4 regions of the Cellvibrio fontiphilus genome follow, and region 1 is predicted to be linked to each of the others. Evidence: predicted binding sites of a transcription regulator. Region 1 holds the regulator's gene; each other region holds the start of a gene.
What was found. Region 1 encodes sigma-54, which starts transcription at its own class of promoters, with help from an activator protein. Its sites were predicted from a motif close to TGGCACANNNNTTGCNNT; they were not measured.

Region 1 (3,846 bases):
TGGACCAAAAAGCGCGTGCAGAAAAACTTGAAGCACTCTTGAGCGAATTTCATATCACGCACATCCGAGATAGTTTGGGTATGGCGCTCTCGGGGGGCGAACGTCGCCGCGTAGAAATCGCACGCGCACTGGCCACAGACCCCAAGTTTATTCTTCTGGATGAACCCTTTGCCGGTGTGGACCCCATTTCTGTAAATGACATTAAAGAAATTGTTCGCCATCTTAAAGATCGCGGCATAGGTGTATTGATAACCGACCATAATGTGCGCGAAACCCTTGATATCTGTGAAACGGCCTACATCGTCAGCGAGGGGCACATAATCGCAGAGGGCAGCGCTGATACTGTGCTGAGCAACAGCAAGGTTCGCGAAGTCTATCTGGGCGAGCACTTCCGCCTCTGACGAACAAAGCAGAAACAACTTGACAAGCAACATTCTTTGTCTACTAGGCATAAAGCTTGCTTAAGCATGTTGCTTGAAGCGCAAACCCTGACTAAACTCCACTTAACAGATGTTTTCCATACCGTGTTATTTAAGGGTTTGTTGCAACAACAATGAAACAATCTCTCCAGCTTAAACTCGGCCAACAGCTGACCATGACCCCCCAACTGCAGCAGGCAATTCGCCTCCTGCAGCTTTCAACCCTGGATTTACAGCAAGAGATCCAAGAGGCGCTTGATTCAAATCCTATGCTTGAAATGGAGGAGAGCTTTGACTCCCCTAGCCAAAGCAGTGATTACGAAGGCAGTGCTGACGATCAAATCGATTACAACCGCCAACAAGAAATTGCTGCCGAGTCCGGCACCGATACGAGTAATGATTACTCCAGTAGCGACAGCTTCACCTCTTCCACCAGCGATAGCTTTAGCGAGCCTAGTTACAGTGACACCGAGAGTTTTGGTGAGAGCGATAACTTTAGTGATGGGGAGTCATTCAGCGATAGCGATGTCTATGGGGAAAGCGAGAGTTTTAGTGCCGATAGTGGCGATTGGAGCGACTCCATTCCTTCCGATCTACCAGTAGATACCAGTTGGGATGACGTTTACCAAACCTCCGCAGCGGGAAGCTCAAACAACTTCGACAATGAAGACAGTGACTTTGAAAGCCGCCGCGCTGCAACAGACTCACTTTATGACCACCTGATGTGGCAACTTAACCTCACCCCAATGTCTGATCGTGATAGGGTGCTGGCAATGGCCATCATCGATGCCGTAGAACCCAGCGGCATGCTATCAATCAGCATTGAAGAAATATTTGAGGGAATGCGCAACGATCTGGAAGATCTGGAGTTGGATGAGGTGGTAGCGGTACAGCACCGCTTACAACAGTTTGATCCCTGCGGTGTCTGCAGCCAGAATCTTTCGGAATGCCTGCTGGTACAGCTGCAACAGTTTGACACCAAGACGCCATATCTGGATTCCGCGAAACTTATCGCCAAGCTCTATCTACCTATTTTAGGCAGCCGCGATTATCGTCAGCTGATGCGCCGCACCAAGCTTAAAGAAGCTGAACTTAGCCAAGCTATAGCCCTTATCCAGAGCCTTAACCCCCGCCCGGGCGATATTATCGCCAGCGGCGACACTGAATATGTTGTTCCTGATGTGTTTGTAGAGAAGCGCGATGGTCGCTGGATAGTGGAATTAAATCCAGAAATTGCACCGCGCCTACGCATCAATGCCAACTATGCTTCAATGGTAAAACGAGCCGACTCCAGTAGCGACAATACCTTTCTCAAAGACAATTTACAGGAGGCTCGCTGGTTTCTAAAAAGCTTACAGAGCCGTAACGAGACACTATTAAAAGTGGCGAGCTGTATTGTAGAAAAACAACGCGGCTTTCTAGACTACGGGCCGGAGGCAATGAAACCGCTGGTATTACATGACATTGCCGAGATAGTGGAAATGCATGAGTCCACCATCTCTCGTGTGACCACCCAAAAATATATGCATACACCGCAAGGTATATTTGAACTTAAGTACTTTTTCTCCAGCCACGTCAGTACCGATAGTGGAGGCGAGTGCTCATCGACAGCAATTCGCGCCATTATCAAAAAACTGGTTAGCGCTGAGAACCCCAAAAAACCCCTGAGCGATAGCAAAATTACCGACTTATTGGCGGAACAGGGAATTCAGGTGGCGCGTCGCACAATCGCAAAATATCGCGAATCGCTGAACATTCCACCTTCAAACGAACGTAAGACCATTTGACTTAGTATTGTCACTGGCAAGCAGTACCTAATTCGGAAGAAAATCAAGGATGAACTGTTAGGTTGTGCTGATCACAACCATTTTGTTTCTATCGAGAGGAAGTATCTATGCAAATAAACATTAGTGGTCATCATTTGGAAGTTACCGATTCACTAAAAGACTACGTCAACAGCAAAATTGAGCGTCTAAGTCACCACCATGATCGAATTACCAGCACCCATGTGATCCTCTCCGTTGATAAACTTATTCAGAAAGCAGAGGCCACTATCCATGTAAGTGGTAAGGACTTGTTTGCAGATGCAACCCATGATGATCTCTATGCAGCTATTGATGCCCTGGCAGATAAGCTGGATCGCCAGCTAATTAAGCACAAAGAAAAGATGCGCAGCCATCGTTAATCATCATGCGGCGGGTCGTCAGACTCGCCGCGTACTTATTGATAGAATCTTTTAGTCACACCTACCATGCAAATTCAAAATCTTATTACCCCTGGACGCACGCTTTGCGGTGTTGAGGGCGGCAGTAAAAAACGCGCCCTAGAGTTGTTAGCTAACGCTATTGCTCAGGATGTTCCGGGTATTGAGGCAGACGAACTCTTCCGCCGGCTAATCGGCAGAGAGCGCCTTGGCTCTACCGGCATAGGGCACGGCATCGCCATACCCCACTGTCGCATCGCAAATTGCAATAGCACCATAGGCGCGCTGCTCACACTGGCAGATCCAATCGATTTTGATGCCATAGATTCACAACCGGTTGACATACTGTTTGCAATGTTGGTACCCGAAGATGCTCATGATGAACATCTACAAACCCTGGCAGCACTGGCAGGAGCTCTCAACAACGCTGACTACCGCCAACGCCTGCGCACAGCGGACAGCGATACAGCACTTTTTCAAGCAGCTATAGCCGCCCCCTAGTAGGTCTATGCCATGCACCTTGTGATAGTAAGCGGGCTGTCAGGCTCAGGAAAAAGTACCGCACTGCATGTGCTGGAAGATGTTGGTTTTAATTGCATCGACAACCTACCCGTTAGCCTGCTACCAGCATTGGTAGCCCAAATACAAATCCACAAGGACGACCAGCAGCGCTTTGCCATAGGCATTGACGTGCGCAACGCCTGGCAAGACCTGAATATATTTCCGCAAATGATCAGTACACTGAAAGAGGCACATTTGCCCTTTCGGACCTTGTTTCTGGATTCTCAGCCAGCAGTACTTATTCAACGCTTTAGCGAAACACGGCGCAAACACCCACTTTCGGATAAGCACACCAGCCTTGAGGAATCCATCACGGCTGAGCAGCATTTATTGGAGCCAATCCGGGATTGTGCTGACCAAATAATCGATACCAGCCATTTGAACCTGCATGAATTGCGGGATTTAGTGAAAGAGCGTGTTGTTGGGCGCAGTGAATCGACCATGGCAATCCTGTTCGAGTCCTTTGGTTTTAAACACGGCATTCCTGTAAACGCCGATTTGGTGTTTGATGCTCGCTGTTTACCAAACCCTCACTGGAAACCCAACCTGCGCCCACTGACTGGTAAGGATCAGGATGTTATTGAGTTTTTGGAAGAACAAATCACTGTCAAAGAGATGTATGAGGACATTGAGCACTATCTGACACGCTGGCTACCTCGCTAC
Region 2 (3,846 bases), on a different contig from region 1:
TTGTTGCAGCGTATGCGCCACGCCCCCGAATAATACACCCAAAACCAGGCTGGTTAGCGCAACTCCAGCCGACAGATTGCCAAGAAAACCACTGGCGACTAACAACAATACCCAGCTGACAGCAGCAACAATCGCACTATTGCCGTACTGGCTCCAATATTTTTCAGCGGCGGAGTAGGGCGCTTTACCTTGGTTGATTCGCGCGTAAACCGCTTCGGCGCGCTTGATTAGGTGTGGTTCCGCTTTTGCCCGCACCGATTCATAACCATAAATTTGACCATTTTGGCGCAGCGGGGTGATGTAGGCATCTACCCAATAATGATCGCCGTTTTTACAGCGATTTTTGACTATGCCCATCCAGGGTTTGCCGGCTTTTAAGGTTTCCCACAGCATGCCAAAGGCCGCTGGTGGCATCTGTGGGTGCCGTAAAATATTGTGTGGTTGATTGATTAATTCGTCATGGCTAAAGCCGGAGATGCGGCAGAAGGTATCATTGCAAAATTCAATGTCGCCGCGCAGATTAGAAGAAGAGACAATTTCATCCCTTGATGAAAGCTGTACTTCCCTACCGGTGAGATGGCCGTTGTTACGCATGTGTAAATCCTGAGTTACGTCGATGAAATCCCCGCCGCTGCTTGGGTGTTTACGGCAGCTGGTTAATCAAGCCTAGTTCAAAAATACCGAATCTCTAGTGCGACTATTCGCTGGCGGAGTCATTGGGTGATGCCTCTGGCTCATTGCGATCATGCGGCGTAAGCGCGTCCGCGTGATTTATCGGTGCCCGGGCGATGTTGTTGTAGCGCGCCGAGTTCCAGGCTGGAATTAAATTGTTGCTCGCGCAGAAATCGGCCCAAGGCCGCGCGTTTGTCCTCCTGCAGGTCAAGAAATTCAAGGCTGATTTGGGTGTGTCGGTAAGGGCTGCGGCCCATCCGGAAAGCGCAGATGCGCGCCTTACAGCGAATCTGTAGCTCATCGCTCAAGTTGACCTCGCACAGCGGCATGGTTGCACCATGGCGCAAATGCGGCAGCAAGTTGCCCGCGACCATAATGCGCATCCCGCCAACGGAAATATCCTGCAGTGTGCCAAAACTGGGGTCCTGGCCTATGGGGCGGATTTTTACCGACAGTGGAGATTGGTGGCCGATGGTGTAGCGCGGGTAGCGACGGCGCGGTTGGTAGTAAGCAAAAGGCGGCAGCTCAATGGCAATGCCAGAGGTGCCATAGCTGGAGCCCAGGGCGATGACCGGTGCACAAATGACTAGCTCTTCGGTGTTGCGGTGGTGGCGTATGCACAGCTCATCACCCGCATCCAGTATCAACTGCTGCGGGAACAAGTCGTCCAGCCAGAGTAAACCGCGCTCCTGGTCGATAGCGATGATCATGCTTTGGTAGCTGCGGCTGCTGCCGGTAATTTTTACCTCCAGCAATTGTCGCTGGTCTTTTAAGTCCCAGAGCGATTGGTGCTCATCGGGTACGGCTAGGCGGGTGGCGCTGTCACTGGCGTTTGATGTGTTATTGCCTGCGTCTTTGCGCTGGTCTTTTTTAAAGAATTTATCGAAAAACGACATGAAAACTCCTCGCGGCAACAGGTCGCCCCGGCAGCAATAGGCGGGGCATTTGTCCTGAGTAGAGCAAGCGCTGTGCCAGTCGCCTATGAGCCAGTCTTTACGGGCTTGCGGCCACTTTACGCTAGCTGATACTGGGCTGGAACCGGCAAAGGTTTGCCTACTGGCGGTCATTGATTTCAACTTGCGGGTAAAATCCGTACAATGCGCGCCGCCGCCGGTTGGTCGCGGCAATGTCTTGTCCTGAAGCCATGAGTGCACGTCCATGAAAGAGTTACACGAACGCAAAGATCGTCTTGAATTTAATAAGCTGCAAAAGCGTTTGCGTCGGTTGACCGGCTCCGCCATTGTGGATTACGGCATGATTGAGGATGGCGATAAGGTAATGGTATGCCTCTCTGGTGGAAAAGACTCCTACACCATGCTGGACATACTGCTCAGCTTGCAAAAAACCGCGCCCATTTCCTTCGAAATCGTGGCGGTAAATATGGATCAAAAGCAACCCGGTTTTCCCGAGCACATACTGCCGCAGTATTTGGCCGACCTGGGTGTGCCTTTCCACATCATCGAGCGCGACACCTACAGCATTGTGAAAGAAGTGGTGCCGGAGGGAAAAACCACTTGCGGCCTCTGCTCACGTTTGCGCCGCGGCACTCTCTATGGGTTTGCCGATGAAATAGGGGCGACCAAAATCGCGCTCGGGCATCACCGCGACGACATTATCGAAACCCTGTTTTTGAACATGTTCTTCGGCGGCAAATTAAAAGCCATGCCGCCCAAATTGCTCTCCGACGACAAGCGCAACATAGTGATACGCCCCTTGGCTTACTGCGCGGAAGAGGACATAGCCCGTTTTGCGGAGATGAAAGGCTTCCCGATTATTCCCTGCAACCTCTGCGGCTCCCAGGAAAACCTGCAGCGTCAGGTGGTGAAAGATATGTTGGTGCAGTGGGAGCGCCAGTTCCCCGGCCGCACGGAAACCATTTTTTCGGCGATCCGCAATGTCCAGCCATCACAATTGGGTGATGTGAATTTGTTTGATTTTATGAATTTGCAAATCAACAAGCAGAATCCGGCAGGGGATGAGGACGATAGTTGCAGTATTAGCCTGCCGACTAAACCCATCGCCGATGCGGTGCAATACGTGGATGTGTTGGATATCCACTAGCCGATTTTTCAGGCCACTTTGCGCGGTAAATAGGGTGCAATTAACTGCTGGTAATTGTGTAGAAACACGTCGGTATTCCTTACAGCGCCACAGCCATTATCAAAAAACGCCGCCCAGAGCTGCGCCATGCTGAGTGGATCGCAAGCAGCTCCGGGGTTAATGCCGGCCTGTCGGTAAATCATCCAGGCCATACCAGTGCTGTAACTCAGGTTGGTGATCAGCTCCCGTTCGGGGTCGAGTAAAAACTGCTGTTGGCTGGCGAGGCCGCGCTGTCGCGAGGCGAGGTCGGGGAATTGGATCAGGTAGCCATCCCAGAGCGCGCGATGTTTGGCTTTGGTGATGCGATAAAGCCCCATACCTTCGCTTTTCCCATCGTAGCAGTGCAGCCCCAGCAGCGATTCCTGGGCGGCAGTTGCCAGAAGTAATTGCTCGGCGAGTGGGGAATAGTTCCCTAGTGCCTCCAGGCTGGGTTTGATAATCCATTCACTTAATTCATTGACACAGATGCCCATAGCTACCTCGTTACGCCTTAATCAGTCAGCACTTCATTGCTTCACTGACGGTGATAAAACTGGCGTCAAAAAACCACTACAACCTAAGTGCAGCATAACTCAGGCCAATTTGCCTGTTTTTTAATCCAATCACCGCACGCCAGCCCTTCGCTATACTCCCCTTATAACTGTGGAGGTGTTTATGCGAATTGGTATCCCCAAAGAGATAAAACCCGGTGAAAACCGCGTGGCACTGACTCCTTCAGGTGCTGCTGAGCTGGTACAGCGTGGGCATCAGCTGCTGGTGATGACCGGTGCTGGTGCAGCCTCTGGCTTCACCGATGACCACTATTTGGCAGCTGGTGCCCAAATAGTTGCCAGCCTCCCAGAGTTATACGCAGGCGCAAGGCTAATCGTTAAAGTCAAAGAGCCGCAGCCGGAAGAATATTCACTACTGCGGCCAGACCATCTGTTGTTTACCTACCTGCACCTCGCTGCCAGCCAGTCGCTTACCGAGGCACTGCTCGCCTCTGGCGCCAGTTGTCTTGCCTATGAAACCCTGACTGATCACAGCGGGCGTTTGCCACTGCTGGCACCTATGTCAGAAATTGCCGGACGGGTA
Region 3 (3,846 bases), on a different contig from region 1:
TCAGCCGCACTCTGCACCGGAATAACTGCCGGCGCCGCGGTTTCCTGATCGGCCAGCGCCTGCTGGCTGGCATGGAGAGCCTGAGCCTGCATCTGATCCAGCACATTCACCAGCTGCGGGCTGGTGTAGACCTGCAATTGCGCTGGTGGCGTTTGCGGCACGGCCGCCGTCGGGGCGGGCTGGGCGGCGGCATTTGCCTGAATCGCCGGCATCATCTGGGTGACGTGGGTTTGCAATAAGCGAATAGCGTTCAACAGGCTATTTTGATACTGGATGTCGTTGGGGTTGAGCGCGCCATTTAACAGCTTGTCGCTGGCGCGGCGCTGGTGTTGCTGCGCATCTACCGCCTGCTGCTGTGTGCTGGCTTCGGCATGGTGTTGTTCAGAAGGGTCATCCTGAATCGCGTCTTCACGCAGGCTCTCGGGTTTGTCATGGGCCACCACAAAACGCAGGTTGGGCAGCAAGTTTTGGCGAATCAGGTAATCGTTCAGCTCGTTATAAAGCTCGCCCAACATGCCAACTACATCCTGATCAAACAGCTTGTAGCCGATGATCTTGGTTTTTACGTCCACATCCAGATTGGTAAGCACCCGGCGCAAGGCTTCGCAAAACTGCACCGGGCTTGCCGGATTGGTGCGTTCATCGATCTTTTCGCCATCGTTCAGTAGCGCCAAACGCTGTTGCAACGCCCAGAGGTTTTCGGCAAAAAAGTTATCGGCGCGGTGGGTGATGGAGGTAATAGCGATGGTTTCTTCCAAATCGGAATGTTCCACGAGGGATAGGATATCGCCACTAAAACGCTCTTCCCCGGTCAAGGTATTGAGCGATTTGTTTTTGAATTTCACAAAACCATTGGCCAGATGCTGGCAAAACTCCTGTTCGGCCGCTTGCTGCACGGCGCTCAACAGGTTTTGGATTTCGTAGAGCGCGACCTGATCTTTATTGGATTTTGCCTGCTCGGCAATCTCCAAAATCTGCTTACACCACTCGCGCCAAAAATTGGGAAAAACACGGTAGGCAAAACCGCGCGTTAAGTCGCGGCAATGTTTGAGATGTTCGATGATAAGTTGTTCTGACATAGCCACACTGGAGTATTGCGAAGGTTTAGTCGCATCGCCACCTGGCAAGCCTGTACCGCCCACACCGGAGTTGTGCATACCTGAGTTGTGCATAAGAATTCCGTACTGATCCATGAGATTCATATTCCTTAGCCCCTGCTGTTAATGCCCAATAAGGGACCTCTGCAAACCTTAATCATCCATCAGCTGATCAACCCGCAACCAGCGACGCCGAAAAAAGGTTGTCCTGAGCGACAATCTTAGCAGTTTGTGCCCAATGTTTCACAGAATAGCGCGGCTTTACCCCCTCAGCGAGCAAAAAATAATCAGCTCGACTTTATCGGAATACCGCGCCACCTTGGTGCACTTACCCCCTCAAGCAGAGGTGGCTGCGCACCAAAAAAAAGCACCCATCGAGAAGCAACACCTGCCCTTATTGTTTACCCCAATGCTGCAACTAGCGCCAACACTGGTGGATAAACATAAATTCCACACTTGGCACCCATATTGCGAGAGTGCAGGCTGAAATAACTGACTCGCAATCTGGGCGGTCGGGCTATTCACACAATTAATTAATAGGGAGCTAGGGTTCCGGTCGCGGCGATTGCCAGCGATGTCTGGTCCGAGAGCTCTCGACCTCTAACGGCCTCTCACAGGCGCGGGGTTACACGGCGGGACAAAAGCCCGGGAGATGATTGGCCTAATCGCCAGAGCGCTCTCTTTCATTTTTGTTACGTCGCCGCTGTATACCCATACCTGGAGGTTTGTTCATGTTGCGCCATTCCCGTCTGCATAAGCTATTACTCGCCCTTACACTTGGCATGAGCGCCCAGCTCGCCAGTGCCGCTGAACCCTTTAAAGTCTGCTGGTCGATTTATGTGGGCTGGATGCCTTGGGGCTACGCCGCCGAGCAAAAAATTATCGACAAGTGGGCGAGCAAATACGGCATAGCGATAGAAGTCGTACAAATTAACGACTACATAGAGTCCATCAACCAATACACCGCCGGCGAGTTTGATGGCTGTGTGATGACCAATATGGATGCCCTCACCATTCCCGCTGCCGGCGGCGTGGATTCCACCGCGCTGATTGTGGGTGACTTCTCTAACGGCAACGATGGGGTGGTACTCAAGGGCGCCAATAAAACCCTCAAAGACATCAAAGGCCAGCAAGTCAATTTAGTGGAGCTGAGCGTGTCGCATTATTTGCTGGCACGCGCGCTGGAATCAGTCGGCCTGAAAGAGTCCGATGTCAAAGTCGTCAACACCTCTGACGCCGATATGGTTGCCGTGTATAGCTCCAAGGATGTCACCGCCGTGACCACCTGGAACCCACTGCTGAGTGAAATACTCGCGCAACCCAACAGCACCAAAGTATTCGACTCGTCACAAATCCCCGGTGAGATTATGGATTTGATGGTGGTGAATAGTGCGACCCTGCAAAAAAATCCCGCCCTCGGTAAAGCCTTGGTGGGCGCTTGGTACGAAATCATGGCCACCATGAGCGGCAGCGACAAGGCCGCCACCGCGGCTAAAACGGCAATGGCCGTTGCATCAGGCACCGATCTGGCCGGTTACGAGGCGCAGTTAGCCAGCACCAAAATGTTTTACACCCCGGAGGCCGCGCTGGAGTTAGTGAACAGCGATGCCCTGCTCACCACCATGCAAAAAGTCGCGGAGTTTTCCTTTGATCACGGCTTGCTGGGCGAAGGCGCACCCGACGCGGAATTTATCGGCGTAGCCGGCCCCAAGGGTGTTTATGGCAATAAACAAAATGTGAAGCTGCGTTTTGATACCACTTACATGCAAATGGCGGCGGATAAAAAACTTTAATTTTTTAACCCCCTCCCGGCCTCTCCCCTTCACCAAGGGGAGTAGCTAGACCCCCTCCCAACCTCCCCCTTGGTAAGGGGGAGGAGTTTCCAGTCCCCTTGTGAAGGGGAGAGTTAGGGTGGGGTGAGTTCCCTCCCCTTACGGAGGGTCAGGGTGGGGTTAAAGCCTTAACAACGCAGCGATAAAAACATGAAACGATTGATTAATCTCACGCCATCAAAACCACTCAAACTGCTGTTAGGCATTTTGCCCTTTGCGTTAATTCTGGTGATTTATTTAATCGCTTCCGATGCGCGACTTGCCGAAAATGCCAACGACAAACTCCTGCCCAGTTTTTCGCAAATGGGCGCAGCCATCAACAATCTGGCATTTGAACCGAGTAAACGCACCGGCGAGTATTTATTTTGGCAAGATACCTTCAGCAGCCTGCATCGTTTAGCGCTGGGTATTGTTATCGCCGCACTATTAGGTTTTAGCATCGGCCTGTTAACCGGTGCCATTCCCACCCTGCATTCACCCATTGCACCACTGTTAACCGTTATCTCGCTGGTGCCGCCCATGGCATTACTACCGGTGTTATTTATTGTGTTTGGCTTGGGCGAGTTATCCAAAGTGGCACTGATTGTCATTGGTGTCGCACCTTTTATCGCGCGCGACATTCAGCGCTGCACCCAAGAAATTCCCCTGGAGCAATTGGTCAAAGCGCAAACCCTGGGCGCATCCACCTGGCAAATTATTGTGCGGGTATTAACCCCACAACTCTTGCCACGCTTGATTAATGCCGTGCGTTTATCGCTCGGCGCCGGTTGGTTATTTTTAATTGCTGCCGAAGCCATAGCCTCCACCGACGGTTTGGGTTATCGCATTTTTTTAGTGCGCCGCTATATGTCGATGGATGTGATTCTGCCTTACGTTGCCTGGATCACCCTGCTCGCCTTTTTAGTGGATTGGTTGCT
Region 4 (3,846 bases), on a different contig from region 1:
CATCCAGCTGCTCAAGTAAAATGGGCGCAAAGTTAACCACCGCTTTTGCGGCGGGCTGCTCCTCCAAGTGCGCAGCCATGTCCACATAATCTTTAATCGCGTGAAGGTAAGTCCAGGGGAAATAATATTCCCCGGTAACTATGTCGCGGTAATCCGGTTGATGCATATGCCAAAGAAAAACGACCTTCGTTTTACCATGATTAACCATTAACTTCATCCTGTCCTAACATATCTGGCGTGACTAATACGACACCTTTGGGTGATACATGGAAGCGTTTTTTATCTTCTTCCAAGTCGTAACCAATGATGGTGCCATCGGGGATTCTGCAGCGACGATCAATAAGTGCTTTGCGAATTTTGCAATTTCTGCCGACATCAACACCTGGAAATAAAACTGAATCTTCAATTTCACAATAGGAGTGAACTCTAACGCGAGGGAACAACAACGAATGCTTAACTGCTGAACCAGAAATAATGCAGCCACCTGCGATTAATGAATCCACCGCGTAACCACGTCGCCCTTCATCATTAAAAACAAATTTTGCTGGCGCCACTTGTTCTTGATAAGTCCAGATCGGCCAAGCACCATCATACAAATCCAGTTCTGGTGTAATACCGGTTAGTTCCAAATTGGCTTCCCAGAGTGAATCCACTGTTCCTACATCGCGCCAGTAAGCATCGCCACCTGAAACCGGATCGCGGAATGGGAACGCATTTACACGATGGGTTTTTATCATTGAAGGAATAATGTCCTTACCGAAGTCGTGTGATGAATTAGGATCATCTCTGTCTTTCAATAATTCTTTAAATAACACTTTGGTACTAAAAACATAAATACCCATGGATGCCAATGCTTTGTCTGGCTTGCCAGCTACAGGTTCAGGGTTTTTGGGTTTTTCGGTGAATTTAACAATACGAAAATCTTTATCAACATCCATCACGCCAAATGCGTGGGCGATTTCAAGAGGTACTTCAATACAGCCGACAGTGATATCAGCGCCGCGCTCTACGTGAGCGGCGATCATGGTTCCATAATCCATTTTATACACGTGGTCGCCGGCAAGAATGAGTACATATTCAGGGTTGTGGCGACGAATAATATCGATGTTTTGAACAACCGCATCGGCGGTTCCTACATACCAGGATTCGCTTAGTCGCTGTTGGGCTGGCAACAATTCAACAAACTCACCCAGCTCACCACCAAGGAAACCCCACCCACGCTGCACGTGACGGTCCAGCGAGTGGGATTTATATTGCGTGAGCACACTAATCCGACGAATTCCCGAGTTAACACAATTCGACAAAGGGAAATCGATGATGCGAAATTTCCCGCCAAAATGAACCGCTGGTTTTGCCCTCCAGTCGGTTAATTGATGCAACCGGGAGCCACGCCCGCCCGCAAGAATAATTGCCAATGTTTCGCGAGTAAGTCGACTAACAAAACGACCTGATGATTGTGTACTCATTAAATCTTCTTCCTTATGGCTATTGTGTTTGCAGATTATGAATTTTTTGTGACTGCACTAACATAGTGTGAGCAATATCAATGCCAATACATTGATCCAACTCAAGGATTCAATTATCACAAAAACCTTATGGTGCACTTAACAGTAAGCAAGTCTTTGTCAGTGCGAGTTAAGTGTAGCTTCAAGTTTGGCATTGAATCTGCAAATGCCAAATTTGAAAGTAAATTTTTTTAATAATTCTTACGACAAACCAAGCAGATACTGGCTAAGCTAGCTAAGTACATTTGGTGAATAATTTTTATAATTGTTATCACTTTTCGTGCCGCCCATGACATGTGCACTGTTACATCATTTAAACAGGAACTGATTTAATGCCAAATTCACAGCAGGACAATAACTTAAGCCATGAAATGCTACGTATTGTGACAGCAACTCATCACGATCCATTTGAAGTGCTTGGGCGCCATCCATTAGGTGATAAAGCAACGGCAGACGCAGATACTTTTGTTCGGGCATATATTCCTGGCGCCCGTTCGGTAGCGGTGCAAACTACTAATAGTCAATTTGTTTCAATGGCTCGCATTGAAGGAACCGATTTTTTTGTATGGCAAGGTTTGGGGCAAGATTTACCTGCGCGCTATCAACTGCATTGGTTGGATCGCCATAATCAGCCCCATACTGAAGTTGACCCTTATTGTTTTGCCCCTTTATTGGGCGATATTGATATGCATTTGTTTGCCGAGGGGCAACATTGGAACATTCACCACCATCTTGGTGCGCATCCGCGCCTTGTGGACGGCATAAGCGGAGTGATGTTTGCGACCTGGGCGCCAAACGCCGAGCGAATTAGTGTGGTGGGTGATTTCAATGATTGGGATGGTCGCGCTCACCCAATGCGGGTTCGCGGTGGCAGCGGTTTGTGGGAGTTGTTTATTCCCGGAGTGCAGCCGGGTGCTATTTATAAATTTGAAATTCGCAACCGTGCATCGGGCGCCGTATTTTTAAAGTCTGATCCCTACGGGCAAGCATTTGAGCTGCGCCCGCAAACCGGTTCCATCGTAAAAGCCGATTCGTTGTACAAATGGCAGGATAAAAGCTGGATTGATCAGCGCGAGCATTGGAATTGGCAGTCATCACCTATGTCGGTGTATGAAATGCACTTGGGCTCCTGGCGCCGTGGTTGGGCGGGTGAATTTTTAAACTACAGGGAAATTGCTCACCAATTAGTTGATTACATAAAACCTTTGGGTTTTACCCATGTGGAAATATTGCCGGTCAGTGAGCACCCCTTTGATGATTCCTGGGGTTATCAGACAACGGGGTATTTCGCGCCTACCAGTCGCTTTGGCTCTCCGGATGACTTTCGCTACTTCGTTGATTATCTGCACCAACACAATATCGGTGTGATTTTGGATTGGGTGCCGGCACACTTTCCAAAGGATGCGCATGCCCTTGCCCGCTTCGATGGTTCAGCGCTTTATGAGCATGAAGACCCGCGTTTGGGCGAACATCGCGACTGGGGTACGCTGATTTACAACTATGGCCGCAATGAGGTGCGTAACTTTCTGCTGGCCAGCGCTCTGTTCTGGTTAAAGGAATACCATTTGGATGGCCTGCGGGTAGATGCTGTTGCCTCGATGCTCTACCTGGATTATTCGCGTGAACACGATCAATGGTTGCCCAACAAATATGGTGGCAATGAAAATCTGGAAGCGATGGATTTCCTGAAGCAGTTGAATGAGATATGCCATGGACAAGTCCCTGGCGCTTTAGTAATTGCCGAAGAGTCAACCTCCTGGCCGCAGGTGACACGCCCTACCTGGGTGGGCGGTCTGGGTTTTTCCATGAAATGGAATATGGGGTGGATGCACGATACCCTCGATTATTTCAGCAAAGATCCCATTCACCGTCAGTACCATCATAATCAACTGACCTTTGGCATGATTTACGCCTTTACCGAAAACTTCCAACTGCCTTTTTCGCACGATGAAGTGGTGCATGGCAAAGGTAGTATGTTGAATAAGATGCCCGGTGACGATTGGCAGAAATTCGCTAATTTGCGTCTGTTGTACACCTACATGTATACCTACCCCGGCACCAAGTTATTGTTTATGGGTAGTGAGTTTGGTCAGTGGAGCGAATGGGCTGCCGGGCGCAGTCTGGATTGGCACCTGCTTGAATACCCGTCGCATCAAGGCCTTGCAAATTTGGTAAAAGACCTTAATCAACATTACAAAACTATGCCTTCGCTGTACCAGCGCAGCTTCCGTCACGATGGTTTTGAATGGATTGATTGCCATGACAGCACCCAGTCAATTATCAGTTATATCCGCAAAAGCGATGAGGATTTCAGCATAGTGGTACTTAATTTTACGCCGGT

Region 2: ACFODX_RS14205 (flagellar brake protein) is a predicted target of sigma-54. The motif match lies at 1,629-1,646, and genes of this name have one in related genera.
Region 3: ACFODX_RS00395 (putative urea ABC transporter substrate-binding protein) is a predicted target of sigma-54. The motif match lies at 1,555-1,572, and genes of this name have one in related genera.
Region 4: glgC (glucose-1-phosphate adenylyltransferase) is a predicted target of sigma-54. The motif match lies at 1,535-1,552, and genes of this name have one in related genera.

Annotation. Positions count from the first base shown of each region.
Region 1 is NZ_JBHRTF010000004.1:847,948-851,793, reverse strand. It holds gene lptB (LPS export ABC transporter ATP-binding protein) at 1-401, shown strand, start outside; gene ACFODX_RS12170 (RNA polymerase factor sigma-54) at 554-2,206, shown strand; gene hpf (ribosome hibernation-promoting factor, HPF/YfiA family) at 2,314-2,604, shown strand; gene ptsN (PTS IIA-like nitrogen regulatory protein PtsN) at 2,671-3,123, shown strand; gene rapZ (RNase adapter RapZ) at 3,136-3,846, shown strand, end outside.
Region 2 is NZ_JBHRTF010000006.1:99,912-103,757, forward strand. It holds gene ACFODX_RS14200 (methyl-accepting chemotaxis protein) at 1-594, opposite strand, end outside; gene ACFODX_RS14205 (flagellar brake protein) at 744-1,568, opposite strand; gene ttcA (tRNA 2-thiocytidine(32) synthetase TtcA) at 1,831-2,733, shown strand; gene ACFODX_RS14215 (hypothetical protein) at 2,742-3,245, opposite strand; gene ald (alanine dehydrogenase) at 3,427-3,846, shown strand, end outside.
Region 3 is NZ_JBHRTF010000001.1:84,638-88,483, reverse strand. It holds gene ACFODX_RS00400 (DUF1631 family protein) at 1-1,202, opposite strand, end outside; guanidine-I (ykkC/yxkD leader) riboswitch at 1,631-1,751, shown strand; gene ACFODX_RS00395 (putative urea ABC transporter substrate-binding protein) at 1,829-2,890, shown strand; gene ACFODX_RS00390 (ABC transporter permease) at 3,080-3,846, shown strand, end outside.
Region 4 is NZ_JBHRTF010000003.1:652,331-656,176, forward strand. It holds gene ACFODX_RS08385 (glycoside hydrolase) at 1-208, opposite strand, end outside; gene glgC (glucose-1-phosphate adenylyltransferase) at 201-1,466, opposite strand; gene glgB (1,4-alpha-glucan branching protein GlgB) at 1,838-3,846, shown strand, end outside.